2 regions of the Pseudomonas sp. BE134 genome follow, and region 2 is predicted to be linked to the other one. Evidence: predicted binding sites of a transcription regulator. Region 2 holds the regulator's gene; the other holds the start of a gene.

Region 1 (7,558 bases), on a different contig from region 2:
GCGTGTACAGTTCAAGAACCGCTGACGTATTTTCGAGGTCAATGAACACCGCCCGACAATAAAAAAATCAGCGGGAACACCCATGAAACGCACGCCGAACGACACGATTACCTGGGGCATGATGCTCCGCAAACTGCCGACGATCGCCAAGGTCATCCCTCGCGTGGTGAAGGGCCTGAAAGTCGCCAACGTCAAGGATCCGACCCAACCGTGTGGCCTGGGCTGGTGTTTCGAACAGGCGACGTTGCGCAATCCTGATGGCCCCGCGTTACTGCAGGGCGACGTGGCACTAACTTATGTGCAGGTCAATCAATGGGCCAACCGCATCGCTCATCATCTGATGGCCCAAGGCATCGGCAAGGGTGACGTGGTCGCGGTCTTCATCGAGAACCGCCCGGAACTGCTGGTGACGATTCTGGCGGTAGCCAAGGTCGGCGCGATCAGCGCGTTGCTCAATACCTCGCAGACCCGCGATACCCTTGTGCACAGCCTGAACCTGGTGGCACCGGTGGCGATTGTTGTCGGAGGCGAGTTGGTCCCGGCGTTTTCGCAGGTCCGCGAACGGGTGTCCATCGCTTCGGCGCGAACCTGGTTCGTCGCCGATCAAGCGGCCTGCAATCATCCGGGCATTGCCCCCGACGGTTTCGTCAACCTGATGGCGGCCAGTGCCGATGCGGTCGACGACAACCCTGCCAGCAGCCAGCAGGTTTTTTTCGACGATCCTTGTTTCTATATCTACACCTCGGGCACCACCGGACTGCCCAAGGCCGGCGTCTTCAAGCACGGGCGCTGGATGCGCAGCGCCACCAGTTTTGGCCTGATCGCCCTGGACATGCAGCCGCACGACATCGTCTATTGCACCTTGCCGCTCTATCATGGAACCGGACTCTGCGTGTGCTGGGGCTCGGCCATCAGCGGCGCCTCGGGGTTTGCCATCCGCCGCAAGTTCAGCGCCAGCCAGTTCTGGAGTGACGTACGCAAATACCACGCGACCACTATCGGCTACGTGGGCGAGCTGTGCCGCTATCTGGTAGATCAACCTCCCAGTACCGAGGACAGCCAGCACGGCGTGACCAAGATGATCGGCAACGGTTTGCGTCCCGGAGCATGGAACGCCTTCAAGACCCGTTTTGGTGTCAGGCACATTTGCGAGCTGTATGCGGCCAGCGACGGCAACATCGGGTTCAGCAACATTCTGAATTTCGACCACACCATCGGTTTTTCGCTGATGGCCTGGGAATTGGTGCCCTACGACCATGACAGTGGTCAGCCGATTCGCAATGCCAAGGGTTTCATGAATAAAGTGGAGAAAGGTGCGCAGGGGCTGTTGTTGGCGAGAATCGACGACAAGGCGCCGCTAGACGGCTACACCGATCCGCAAAAGACCGCAAAAGTCGTGCTGCATGACGTGTTCAAGAAGGGTGACCGTTACTTCAATACCGGTGACCTGCTGCGCAACATTGGATTCGGTCATGCGCAATTCGTCGACCGTTTGGGTGACACCTATCGCTGGAAAGGCGAAAACGTCTCGACAACGGAAGTCGAAAACATCCTGCTGCAATATCCGCAGATCGCGGAAGCCGTGGCGTATGGTGTGGAGGTCCGAAACACCAACGGGCGCGCCGGCATGGCTGCGATTACCCCGGCAGAATCCCTCGCTACTCTGGATTTCAGCGAGCTGCTGAATTTCGCTCGCCAGCAAATGCCGGCCTATGCGGTGCCGCTGTTCCTGCGGGTAAAAGTCAAAATGGAAACCACCGGGACGTTCAAATACCAGAAGACCCGGCTCAAGGAGGAAGCATTCGACCCCGGAAAAACCAGCGATGACCCGATCTACGCCTGGCTACCCGGCACTCAGACATACGTGCAAGTGACCGAGCAAGTGCTGGCGGATATTCACGGCGGCAAGTACCGCTATTGAATGTGGCTATGACGGCCCTTGAGAAAAAACAAGTGACAGCCGGCGGGCTGCTCGGGAAACTGTCGGCTTTGCGAATAACCCAACGTGGAGCCCCCGATGTCAGACCAAAGCCGCCAGATGACCCCTGAAGAAGCCGCTGAATTTGCCGAACAGGTCTTCAACAAAGCGCGCGAGGGCGATGCGGCCATGATGGCTGCCCTGCTGACCAAAGGCCTGCCGCCTAATCTGCGCAACCACAAAGGTGACACCTTGCTGATGCTGGCCGCCTATCATGGCCATGTGGAAACCGTAAAAGTGCTGCTCGAACACAAAGCCGACCCGGAAATTCGCAACGACAACGGCCAAAGCCCGATTGCCGGTGCCGCGTTCAAGGGTGACCTGGCGGTGGTCAAGGCACTGGTAGATGGCGGGGCGCAAGTGGAAGGTTCATCGTTCGATGGCCGTACCGCGCTGATGATGGCAGCGATGTTCAACCGCGTCGAAATCGTCGACTACCTGATCAGCAAAGGTGCCGATCCGAAAGCCAAGGACGCCAATGGCGTGTCCGCACTCGATGCCGCGAAAACCATGGGCGCCGTCGACACCACCGCGCAGCTGGAAAAACTGCTCGGCTGATCCTTTGTGGTGAGGGGGAAAAGCTCCCTCACCACAGGTCTCACCCTGCTCGGTAACTTCCCCCGAATGCGCTATCCTTCGCGCCCTCAAAAATCATTCGCTACAGGATCCACCTCATGAAAGCCGCACTCGTCGAACTCATCAGCAAAATCAGCTCCGGGTGCATGAGCGATGACGAAATCCTGAAAGTCGCTGACGAAGCGGCTCAGGCCTACGCCGATCCTGAGACTTTTCTGACGGCCAACCCGGATATCAATTACGACGACACGTTCCCGATCTCCTTGGGCGAATGGGTGGTTGTCGGCAGTCTGCCGGAGACGGTGCTGTTCCAGGCCGACACTTACATGGACCTGTTCGCCCAGATCGTCGCCTCGTTCGGCCCGGGTGTTGATTTCAATATCAAGCCCAAGCAGCTGGCCAAAACCGAAGCCCTGACTGCGCTCAATCGCATTCAGGTGCAAATGGGCAGCATGAACAAGGAAAACGGCGGCTACACGCTGATGAACTTCAGCCAGTTGCTCGACGACGAACTGCAAGTGGTGCTGGTCTACGGCAACGACGTGCCGCGGGTGCTCGAATTGTGCGCCGAGGTCGGCATCGCCGCTGCGCCATCTCTGGAAGCCTTGAAAGTGGCGATCCATATCTGACGTTAATCCTATAAAAATCGGAACCCTCGCATTAGGCGGCTATCCTAAGAGTGCAAATTACTCTTAGGGAGCGTCACCATGGGTTCTACGTTCAACAGCCTGATTGCCTTGATCATTTTCGTTCTGGATATCTGGGCCATCATCAACGTGGTTAAAAGTAGCGCCACTACCGGGATGAAAATCCTCTGGGTGCTGTTGATCGCGTGCTTGCCGGTGCTGGGGCTGATCATCTGGGCCATTGCCGGGCCACGGGGGAACGCGCGGATCTGACTCGAAACTCCCTGTGGGAGCTGGCCGGCTCGCTCCCACAAGGACCGTGTTTTTCATACTCGCACGCAGTATGCCGTTGAACGATCAGTCCGCGAAAAAGTCCAGATGCTTGTAAGCCCATCAACGGGTTTTATCGAGGAGGCACTGATGCAAAAGTGGAAGATCACTTTCGTGGATGATCACGGTGAAACAATCGATGAAGTCTTTGAGTGCGACGAGTGCCCGGACAACGAGCAAGCAGCCAAACTCATCAAGGCCCGGCTTCTTCCTGTCGCCGCCGAACTGGATCTGAATGATCTGGAAGGGCGAACCGCTGATGCGAGCGTCAAAAGCCTTAAAGCCCAGAACAGCATACAAATCCTCGGTATCACGCCAATCTGAACACCTCCTGTCACATTCTCATCCAGGCCTTGGCAGCGGCTCTCTCTTGAGGCTACTCTGCAATCGAGATCAGCGAACGGATCGCTAAGGTCTGGTCTTGTCAGCTACATGCTTGCTTCCCAACGGCAACGAGATTGCCGCATCGCTCGCACCACTCGGTTGCGCGTGCCGGGAATACGGAAAGTCTATCCATCACTTTGAGGGGGACGTTTCATGAGCACAGCCTATCAAGAAGACATCAGCAGCTCGGTGCTGCGCCGCATGAAAGAAGGCGGTTTCGACTTTTCAAGATTCCATCCCATCGAGTTCTACGCCATTTTCCCCGACGAGGAGCGGGCCCGCAGGGCAGCAGGACATTTTTACCGTGGTGAGTCCCTGAATGCGCAAATCAGTGTGCGCGACGATGGCGCATGGGCGCTTGAACTGAGCAAAGTCATGTACGCCACTTACGATGATATCGGCGATTTCGAGCAATGTTTTGAGGCCGTGGTCGAGCCGCTGGGCGGCATCATCGAAGGATGGGGCGTCAAACAGGAGGTACGAGGGCTACTCGCATAATCTTATGAACAGTGACACGCGCTAACGGCTGACCTTCGGGTTGGCCGTTTTAGTTCATGGGGCGGTAAAACCCCTCCGGCAAAACCCTGAAACAAGAACCCGGCGCAAAAAAAACCGCCTGAGCAGGCGGCGAAAGGGAGGTTCGGGCTGTTTTTCCAGCGAATGCACGGATTATCCGCACCGGCGACCGGGCAGTGAAATCAACTCTGACTATGCTGGTGATAGGCGACAACGTCGCCTTGCAATGAAGCGGGGGCAATCAAGTTGGGGCGTTTGCTGCACAGGGTTGGTGCGGTATTGACGATGTGTATTTACAACTGATTGATATCTAAGCGTTTATGCCGATGGCACGGGCCTTGCGAAGCCTAGATGTCCGGGTGACAAGGAGTACGGCATGATCCGCACCTATTTTGATGAAATGTACGATGCCGGCGGCCTGGTCCGCCCGCATTATCGGGAGTTTGCCCGTTGGCTGGCCGAAACGCCTGACGAGCTTTTGGCACAACGGCGACGCGAGGCCGATCTGTTATTTCATCGCGCCGGGATAACATTCACGCTCTACGGTGATGAGCAAGGGACAGAGCGCCTGATTCCCTTTGACACCATTCCCCGCAGCATCCCTGCCAGTGAATGGCGGGTCGTCGAGCGCGGCTGCATTCAGCGGGTCAAGGCATTGAACATGTTCCTTGCCGACCTCTATCACGAGCAGCGCATCATCAAGGCGGGCATCATTCCAGCCGAGCAAGTGCTGGCCAACGAGCAATACCAATTGGCGATGCAAGGGCTGGATCTGCATCGGGATATTTATTCGCACATTTCTGGCATCGATCTGGTGCGCGACGGCGACGGCACGTATTACGTGCTTGAAGACAACCTGCGTACACCCAGTGGCGTGAGCTACATGCTTGAAGACCGCAAGATGATGATGCGGTTGTTCCCCGAACTGTTCGCGGCGCAACGCATTGCGCCCATCGATCACTATCCGAACTTGCTCCTGGATACCCTGAAAAGCTCCAGCCCGATCGACAATCCGAGCGTGGTGGTGCTGACCCCGGGTCGCTTCAACAGCGCGTTTTTCGAGCATGCCTTTTTGGCGCGGGAGATGGGGGTTGAACTGGTGGAAGGCGCAGACCTGTTCGTGCGGGACGACAAGGTGTTCATGCGCACCACCGACGGGCCGAAAGCCGTCGACGTGATTTACCGTCGCCTCGACGACGCGTTCCTCGATCCACTGGCGTTCAACCCGGATTCGATGCTGGGCGTTCCGGGGCTGCTGTCGTCATACCGGTCAGGCAACGTGGTGCTGGCGAATGCCATCGGCACTGGAGTCGCGGATGACAAGTCGGTGTATCCGTTTGTCACTGACATGATCCGTTTCTACCTCGATGAAGAGCCGATCCTGAAAAACGTGCCGACCTTCCAGTGCCGAAACCCTTCTGAACTGTCCCACGTACTGGCCAATCTTCCCGATCTGGTGGTCAAGGAAACCCAGGGCTCCGGTGGTTACGGAATGCTGGTGGGGCCGGCGGCGACGGCGGCGGAAATCGAGTCGTTCCGTGCGCGGATCAAAGCCAAGCCCCATGCGTACATCGCGCAACCGACGTTGTCCCTGTCGACCTGTCCGACCTTTGTCGAAAACGGCATTGCTCCACGCCACATCGACCTGCGTCCGTTTGTATTGTCTGGCCGCGAAACCCGGGTTGTACCCGGCGGTTTGACCCGTGTCGCCCTGCGTGAAGGCTCTCTGGTGGTGAATTCCTCACAGGGCGGCGGAACGAAGGACACCTGGGTGGTCGAGGATTGAAGGAAGCCTGCCATGTTAAGTAGAACTGCCTCGGATTTGTATTGGATGTCACGTTACCTGGAGCGGGCGGAAAACCTCGCACGGATGCTCGACATCAGTTATTCGCTGTCGCTGATGCCACAGGATGGTCGCGGTGACGGGCTGCACGAACTCGCCATGCCGCTGCTGATCACCGGTACCCTGGACGATTATCTGGAGCGCCACGGCGCGTTGCATGCCGAACGGCTGCTGCATTTCTTCGCCCTGGATGCGGCCAACCCGGCGAGCATCTACAGCTGCCTCGGTGCCGCTCGGGCCAGCGCCCATGCGGTGCGTGGGCGAATCACCGCCGATATGTGGGAAAACATCAACGCCACCTGGCTGGAGATTCGCGGGATTGCCGAACAGGGGTTGAGCCGCTACGGCATGAGTCGTTTTTGCGAATGGATCAAGGAACGTTCCCACCTGTTTCGGGGCGCGTCCTACGGCACCATCATGCGTAACGATGCGTTCCGCTTCATTCGTCTGGGAACATTTATCGAAAGGGCTGACAACACACTGCGCCTTCTCGATGCGCGCTACGAAATGGCCGGTGATCAAGCCGAAGCCGTCAGTGACAGTACGGCGCACGCCTATTACCAGTGGAGCGCATTGCTCCGTGCGCTGTCGTCGTTCGAGGCGTACACCGAGGTCTACCGCGATGCTCCCGGTGCCCGGCATGTGGCTGAGTTGCTGTTGTTGCGGGCCGATGTGCCGCGCTCATTGCGCGCCTGTACCGAAGAAATCGACCAGATCCTCGCCAGTCTGCCGGGGGCCAACGGCCGTCCGGCTCAACGTCTGGCCGCTGAGATAGACGCGCGCCTGCGCTACACCGGCATCAACGAAATTCTCGAAGAAGGCCTGCACGCCTGGCTGACCGAGTTCATCCCGCTGGTGCGCCAGTTGGGCAACGCCATTCACAGTTCATACCTGGAGGCTGCATGAGACTTTCCATTAGCCACGAAACCACCTATCACTATGAAGATCAGGTGCGGGCGAGCATCCAGTACCTGCGACTGACACCCCACGACAGCGAGCGTCAGCACGTGCTCAGCTGGCAACTCGACCTGCCGCGCCCGGTACGCGCGCAACTCGATCCGTTTGGCAACATTTTGCACGTGCTGACCATGGACGAGCCGCACGAGGCAATCATCATCGGCGCCCGTGGCCAGGTCGACATCGATGAACTGCGTGAAGCTGAGCATGAAAGCCAGTCGGCCCTGCCGTTCCTGCGTTTCACACGCCTGACCGAGCCGGACGAAGCCTTGCGAGCGTTCGCGCAAAAGGAATGCAAAACCCGTCGGGACCGCACTGCGCTGATCGACTTGATGCATGGCCTTAACC
Region 2 (7,558 bases):
TTCGGCGAGTTCCGGCAGCAGGCCGGCGGGCAGGTTGTCGATGCAGTAGTAGCCGTTGTCCTCGAGAACATCGAGGACGGTGCTTTTACCTGAGCCGGAGCGGCCGCTGACGATGATCAGGCGCATGATTAGTGACCGTTCTGCTCGTCCAGGACAACCTGATACAACGCTTCATTGCTCGGGGCGCTGCGCAGTTTTTCACGCACCTCCTTGCGATCAAGCATGCTGGCGATCTGGCGGAGCAATTCCAGGTGTGCATCGGTGGCGGCTTCCGGGACCAGCAGCACAAACAGCAGGTCAACCGGGGCGCCGTCGATGGCGTCGAAATCGATAGGGGCTTCCAGGTGCAGCAGCGCACTGATTGGCGAGGTGCAGCCTTTGAGCCGGCAGTGGGGGATGGCGATGCCGTTGCCGAAACCGGTAGAACCGAGTTTCTCACGGGCAATCAGGGCCTCGAAGACGTCCTGCATTTCCAGATCCGGTACTTCGCGGTGGATAAGGTTGGCAATTTGCTCGAGGGCTTTCTTTTTACTGCCACCCGGCGCGTTCACTTGAGAACGGCCGGGGGTCAGGATGGTTTCTAGTCGGATCATGGATTGGGGGGGTTAACGACCGGTTGCGCCCTGGAGGAGGCTCTGGGTCTTTTCCTTATGCTTTTTGAGTTGTTTATCCAGCTTGTCGGTCAGTGAATCGATCGCCGCGTACATATCGGTATGTTCCGCGTTTGCGACCACTTCATTGCCGGGAATATGCAGGGTGGCTTCGATTTTCTGCTTCAGCTTCTCGACCGTCATCGTGACCTGCACGTTGGTTATCTTGTCGAAATGCCGCTCTAATCGTTCGAGTTTTTCGCCGATGTAGGCGCGCAGGGGTTCGGTCACTTCCAGTTGGTGTCCACTGATGTTGACTTGCATACAGCTTCTCCTTCGTTGCCAGTGCATAAAGCGGTAGATCAGATGATCTACCACTGGAACGCTGTGGCGTGGCTCTACATCAACCGCTTGCGTTCGCTCGAAGGCGCGATCCCGAGGGACTCGCGGTACTTGGCGACGGTGCGGCGAGCCACCTGAATGCCTTGTGCCTCCAGTAAACCAGCGATCTTGCTGTCACTCAACGGCTTTTTCTGATTTTCCGCGGCAACCAGTTTTTTGATGATCGCGCGGATCGCTGTGGACGAGCATTCACCGCCTTCGGACGTGCTGACGTGGCTGGAAAAAAAGTATTTCAGCTCGTATATACCCCGAGGGGTATGCATGAATTTTTGCGTGGTCACCCGTGAAATCGTCGATTCGTGCATGCCCACGGCTTCGGCAATGTCATGCAGGACCAGCGGCTTCATGGCTTCGTCGCCGTATTCCAGGAAGCCGCGCTGATGCTCGACGATCTGGGTGGCGACTTTCATCAGTGTTTCGTTACGGCTTTGCAGGCTCTTGATGAACCAGCGGGCCTCTTGCAACTGATTGCGCATGAATGTGTTGTCGGCGCTGGTGTCGGCGCGACGGACAAACCCGGCGTATTGGGCGTTGACCCGCAGCCGTGGCACCGATTCCTGATTCAGCTCCACCAGCCAGCGTTCGTTATCCTTGCGCACGATAACGTCGGGGACGACGTACTCGGCTTCGCTGGATTCGATTTGCGAGCCGGGGCGCGGGTTGAGGCTCTGGACCAGTTCGATGACCTGGCGCAGTTCATCTTCCTTGAGCTTCATCCGGCGCATCAGCTGGGAGTAGTCGCGGCTGCCGAGCAGATCGATGTAGTCGCTGACCAAGCGCTTGGCTTCGGCGAGCCAAGGCGTCTTGGCTGGCAATTGGCGCAATTGCAGCAGCAGGCATTCGCCCAGGTTGCGAGCGCCGATACCGGCTGGCTCGAATTGCTGGATGCGATGCAGGACGGCTTCGATTTCGTCCAGTTCGATGTCCAGTTCCGGATCGAAGGCTTCAAGGATTTCCTCGAGGGTTTCATCCAGATAGCCCTGATTGTTGATGCAGTCGATCAGGGTCACGGCGATCAGGCGATCGGTGTCGGACATCGGTGCCAGGTTCAGTTGCCACAACAGGTGGCTTTGCAGGCTCTCGCCGGCCGATGTGCGAGTGGTGAAATCCCATTCGTCGTCATCGTTGCTCGGCAGGCTGCTGGCGCTGGTCTGGTAAACGTCTTCCCAGGCGGTATCGACCGGCAGCTCATTGGGAATGCGTTCGTTCCAGTCGCCTTCATCGAGGTTGTCCACCGTCGGGGCGGTTTCCTGGTAGGAGGGTTCCTGAATGTCGGCGTTGGGTGGCTGCTCGGCTTTGTCGGCCAAGGGGTCGGCGTTGTCGAAGTCGTCGCCTTCTTCCTGGCGTTCGAGCATCGGATTGGACTCCAGGGCCTCCTGGATTTCCTGTTGCAGATCCAGGGTCGACAATTGGAGCAGGCGGATGGCCTGTTGCAGCTGCGGTGTCATCGTCAGCTGCTGGCCCATTCTCAAGACTAGCGATGGTTTCATGGCAGGGGCTTAACACCTTATTCGCCGGCGCACATGCGCCATCCACTACAGGGCGCCGGAGCGCCAAACATAAGCAAATTATATGCCTGAAACTGAAGTGTTTGCCTAGAGCGCCGTAACAATAAAAACCTGTTGATTTTTACCGCGATTAGCGCTCAGTCGACTAGCCAGACACCTCAACGCTTACAGGCGGAACTCATGGCCCAGATAAACTTCCTTGACGAGATCATTGGCCAGGATAGTGGCGGCATCGCCTTCGGCGATCAGCTGGCCATCGTTGACGATGTAGGCTGTTTCGCAGATATCCAGGGTTTCACGGACGTTGTGGTCAGTGATCAGCACGCCAATGCCCTTGGCCTTGAGGTGGTAGATGATCTGTTTGATGTCGCCGACCGAAATCGGGTCCACGCCGGCGAAGGGTTCGTCGAGCAGGATGAATTTCGGGTTGGTAGCCAGTGCCCGGGCGATTTCCACGCGGCGGCGTTCACCACCCGACAGGCTCATGCCAAGGTTGTCGCGGATGTGGCTGATATGAAATTCCTGCAGCAGGCTTTCCAGCTCTTTGCGACGCCCGGCCTTGTCGAGTTCCTTGCGCGTCTCGAGGATGGCCATGATGTTGTCGGCCACCGAGAGTTTGCGGAAGATCGACGCTTCTTGCGGCAGATAGCCGATACCGGCCTTTGCGCGACCGTGCATTGGCTGGTGGCTGACGTCCAGATCGTCGATCAGAACGCGGCCCTGATCAGCCTGCACCAGGCCGACGATCATGTAGAAACACGTGGTCTTGCCGGCGCCGTTAGGCCCCAGCAGGCCGACGATCTGACCGCTGTCGATCGACAGGCTGACGTCGCGCACGACCTGGCGGCTCTTGTAGCTCTTGGCCAGATGCTGAGCTTTCAGAGTTGCCATTACGGGGCCTTTTTCTCGTCGGTTTTCGGCTTGGGCTGGATCACCATATCGATACGCGGACGCGACTCGGTCACCTTGCTGCCTGTAGCGCGACCGGCGCTGGCAAGCTTTTTCTCGGTGTCGTAGACGATTTTCTCGCCTTGGGTGATGTTGTTGTCCTTGTCGACCACTTTTGCCTTGTCGATCAGAACGACGCGATTTTGCGCGGCATGGTACTGGATGGTCACACCCCAGCCCTGGACAGGCTTGGAATCGCCCTGGGTTTGCAGTTGCTCGAAGTAGGCGAGGTTGCCCACCGAAGTCACCACGTCGATGTCACCAGCCGGGGTGCGGGTCATGGTCACGGTGTTGCCGGTGACCTTAATCGAGCCCTGCGTGATGATCACATCGCCTTTATAGGTGGCAACGCCATTCTTGTCGTCCAGTTGGGCGTCGTCGGCTTGTATGCGGATAGGCTGCTCTTGATCGTTCGGCAGAGCCCAGGCGCTCACGCTTCCCAGTGCTGCGCCCAGACTGAGCAAAATAGGGAGGGTTTTAACGAGCCTCATACTGTCCTCTTACGTTAGATAGCAGGTGTATCCTGCTTTCTTTCAAATACGCTTTCATTCCGATGCCTGTCGATACACCGCCAGCGCCGTCGATACTAACGGGTTGATCGGTCTGCGCATATTGCTGCTGCGGGAACACAGTCATACGGGTTGTGGTAATCAGGGTCCTGCGATTTTTTTCGTCGAAACGGGTGATGCGCACCGAATCAATCAGCTCGACCTGAGTGCCGTCCGGGTTGACTTCCCCGTGTTCACTCTGGACGTGCCAGGGAAACTCGGTGCCGCGAAACATGTTCAGGTCGGGATTAGTCAGCAACGTGACTTCGGACGCCTTCAAGTGTTCGACCTTGTCGGACGTCATTTCGTACTGCAGTCTGCCGTCCGGCAGGAACTGCACGCTGTGGGCGTTGAGCGCGTAATAGTCGATCGTGCTTTCATCGAGCTTGGCCACAGGCTTGTCGAGGAAGCGTTCCGGACTGATGTTCCAGTAGCCGACCGCCGCGAACAGCGCGGCGATGCAACTGAATAGCAGGATGTTACGAAACTTTTTGCTCAGCATAATGGGCTCACAGGTACGCAGCGTTGGCCGCATCGAGGCGGCCCTGGGCGCGCAGGATCAATTCGCAGAATTCGCGAGCGGCACCCTCGCCACCTCGGGCAACGGTAATGCCATGGGCGTTTTCACGCACGAAGCTGGCGGCGTTGGCTACCGCCATGCCCAGGCCGACGCGGCGAATCACCGGCAGGTCCGGCAAGTCGTCACCGAGGTAGGCCACTTGTTCATAGCTTAGGTTGAGTTGAGCCAGAAGCTCGTCCAGTACTACCAGTTTGTCTTCGCGCCCCTGATAAAGGTGGGGAATGCCAAGGTTTTTCGCGCGCCGTTCGACCACCGGGGTTTTGCGGCCGCTGATAATAGCGGTCTGCACGCCCGCTGCCATCAGCATCTTGATGCCTTGGCCATCGAGCGTATTGAACGTCTTGAATTCACTGCCGTCTTCGAGAAAGTACAGGCGCCCGTCAGTCAGCACGCCATCGACGTCGAACACCGCGAGTTTGATCTGTTTGCCGCGTTGCAGCAGGTCCGTGTTCATTACATTACTCCCGCACGCAGCAAATCGTGCATGTTCAAGGCGCCGACCGGACGGTCTTCGCTGTCGACCACGACCAGGGCGTTGATTTTGTGGTCTTCCATGATTTTCAGGGCCTCGGCGGCGAGCATTTCGGCGCGGGCGGTCTTGCCATGAGCGGTCATGACCTGATCGATGGTGGCGCTGTGGATGTCGATGCTGCGATCCAGTGTGCGACGCAAATCACCGTCGGTGAAGATCCCGGCCAATTTACCGTCAGCTTCCAGAATGACGGTCATGCCCAAGCCCTTGCGGGTCATTTCCATCAAGGCGTCTTTAAGCAGGGTGCCGCGCTGAACCTGTGGCAGCTCTTGCCCAGCGTGCATGACATTCTCCACTTTCAGCAGCAGGCGTCGGCCCAGCGCGCCACCGGGGTGGGAAAAGGCGAAGTCTTCAGCGGTAAAGCCGCGCGCCTCCAGCAATGCGACGGCCAGGGCATCGCCCATCACCAGGGCGGCCGTGGTGGAGGAGGTGGGTGCCAGGTTCAGCGGGCAGGCCTCGTGTTCGACGTGAACATTGAGGTTGACCTCGGCGGCCTTGGCCAGCGGGGAATCCGGGTTGCCGGTCACGCTGATCAATTGAATGCCCAGACGCTTGATCAGGGGCAGCAGGGTCACGATTTCATTGGTGGAACCGGAGTTCGAAAGGGCCAGGATGATGTCATCCCGCGTGATCATACCCATGTCGCCGTGGCTGGCTTCGGCCGGGTGGACGAAAAATGCCGTGGTGCCGGTGCTGGCCAGGGTCGCGGCAATCTTGTTGCCGATGTGTCCTGATTTACCCATGCCCACCACAACCACGCGGCCCTTGCTGGCCAGAATCATCTCGCAAGCGCGTACAAAATCTGCGTCGATGTGGGGCAGCAAGCCTTCTACGGCTTCCAGTTCGAGGCGGATGGTGCGTTGTGCTGATTGAATCAGGTCGCTGGATTGGCTCATGTCAGAAATCGTATAGCCTGATGAAAAGGCGGCGATTATAGCGGTAATGATCAAAACCCTCACGCAAGTTCGTCACGCTTTGGCATTCCCGCTTACACAATCCCCTCTAAACAAGGCTGTTTGCCTGTCATGTTGCTGAACATGGACCGGCGTGGGCCTTGGGCGCATGGCCTTTGCAGTGATATAGTTCGCGGCCAGTTCGGCCTGCCCGGGGAGGTATGTGCTTTCGTCAGAGAGACAGGCGTCCGAGTAAGAGGCTGCATCGCAAGGAGTTTAGATGAGTGCCGATAACGCCTACGCGGTCGAGCTGAAGGGACTGTCCTTCAAGCGCGGTACGCGCAGCATTTTCAATAACGTCGATATCCGTATCCCGCGCGGCAAGGTCACCGGCATCATGGGGCCTTCCGGGTGCGGCAAAACCACGCTGTTGCGGTTGATGGGCGCACAATTGCGTCCGACAAAGGGCGAAGTCTGGGTCAACGGCCAGAACCTGCCGAAGTTGTCGCGCAGTGATCTGTTCGATGCGCGCAAGCACATGGGCGTGCTGTTCCAGAGTGGCGCCCTGTTTACCGACCTTGATGTGTTCGAGAACGTCGCCTTTCCGCTGCGCGTTCATACCGAGCTGCCGGAAGAAATGATCCGTGACATCGTCCTGCTAAAATTGCAGGCGGTGGGCTTGCGTGGCGCCATCGACCTGATGCCTGACGAATTGTCCGGTGGCATGAAGCGTCGTGTAGCGCTGGCCCGGGCGATTGCCCTTGATCCGCAGATTCTCATGTACGACGAGCCTTTTGTCGGCCAGGACCCCATCGCCATGGGCGTGCTGGTGCGCTTGATCCGTCTGCTCAACGATGCGCTGGGTATCACCAGTATCGTGGTGTCCCACGATCTGGCCGAAACCGCGAGCATCGCCGACTACATCTATGTCGTCGGCGAAGGCCAGGTTTTGGGGCAGGGGACTCCCGAAGAGTTGATGAACTCGCAGGAGCCACGGATCCGTCAATTCATGACCGGCGAACCCGACGGTCCGGTCGCATACCACTTTCCAGCGACGGATTACCGCGCAGATCTTCTGGGGAAGCGTTGATGCGCAAGATTTCACTAATAGAGCGCGTGCGCCGGTTTGGCCACGCCGGCATCGACGTGCTGGCGGTGTTCGGTCGTTCGACGATATTCCTGTTTCATGCCTTGCTCGGTCGCGGTGGCATCGGCGGCGGTTTTGGCTTGCTGATCAAGCAACTGCATTCAGTGGGCGTGATGTCCCTGGTGATCATCGTGGTCTCCGGGGTGTTCATCGGGATGGTGCTGGCGCTGCAAGGCTTCAACATTCTGTCGAGCTACGGCTCGGAGCAGGCGGTTGGGCAGATGGTTGCGCTCACGTTGCTGCGAGAACTGGGGCCTGTGGTGACGGCGTTGTTGTTCGCCGGGCGTGCCGGTTCGGCGCTGACTGCCGAAATCGGCAACATGAAATCCACCGAACAGTTGTCCAGTCTGGAAATGATTGGTGTCGACCCGCTCAAATACATTGTTGCCCCGCGCTTGTGGGCCGGCTTC

The links. The regulator sigma-54, encoded in region 2, starts transcription at its own class of promoters, with help from an activator protein. The targets are predictions, from matches to a motif close to ANTGGCATNNANNTTGCTNT.
Region 1: the regulator sigma-54 is predicted to act here: its motif matches at 4,736-4,755, upstream of J2Y56_RS19735 (circularly permuted type 2 ATP-grasp protein).

The regions. Positions count from the first base shown of each region.
Region 1 is NZ_JAVDUA010000024.1:53,889-61,446, reverse strand. Features, by position in the region: gene J2Y56_RS19765 (long-chain-acyl-CoA synthetase) at 83-1,921, shown strand; gene J2Y56_RS19760 (ankyrin repeat domain-containing protein) at 2,018-2,536, shown strand; gene J2Y56_RS19755 (hypothetical protein) at 2,653-3,183, shown strand; gene J2Y56_RS19750 (PLDc N-terminal domain-containing protein) at 3,262-3,453, shown strand; gene J2Y56_RS19745 (hypothetical protein) at 3,601-3,834, shown strand; gene J2Y56_RS19740 (ribonuclease E inhibitor RraB) at 4,048-4,392, shown strand; gene J2Y56_RS19735 (circularly permuted type 2 ATP-grasp protein) at 4,787-6,196, shown strand; gene J2Y56_RS19730 (alpha-E domain-containing protein) at 6,209-7,159, shown strand; gene J2Y56_RS19725 (transglutaminase family protein) at 7,156-7,558, shown strand, end outside.
Region 2 is NZ_JAVDUA010000022.1:39,100-46,657, forward strand. Features, by position in the region: gene rapZ (RNase adapter RapZ) at 1-126, opposite strand, end outside; gene ptsN (PTS IIA-like nitrogen regulatory protein PtsN) at 129-593, opposite strand; gene hpf (ribosome hibernation-promoting factor, HPF/YfiA family) at 606-914, opposite strand; gene J2Y56_RS18605 (RNA polymerase factor sigma-54) at 989-2,482, opposite strand; gene lptB (LPS export ABC transporter ATP-binding protein) at 2,666-3,391, opposite strand; gene lptA (lipopolysaccharide transport periplasmic protein LptA) at 3,391-3,939, opposite strand; gene lptC (LPS export ABC transporter periplasmic protein LptC) at 3,926-4,498, opposite strand; gene J2Y56_RS18625 (HAD family hydrolase) at 4,506-5,030, opposite strand; gene J2Y56_RS18630 (KpsF/GutQ family sugar-phosphate isomerase) at 5,030-6,004, opposite strand; gene J2Y56_RS18635 (ATP-binding cassette domain-containing protein) at 6,282-7,091, shown strand; gene mlaE (lipid asymmetry maintenance ABC transporter permease subunit MlaE) at 7,091-7,558, shown strand, end outside.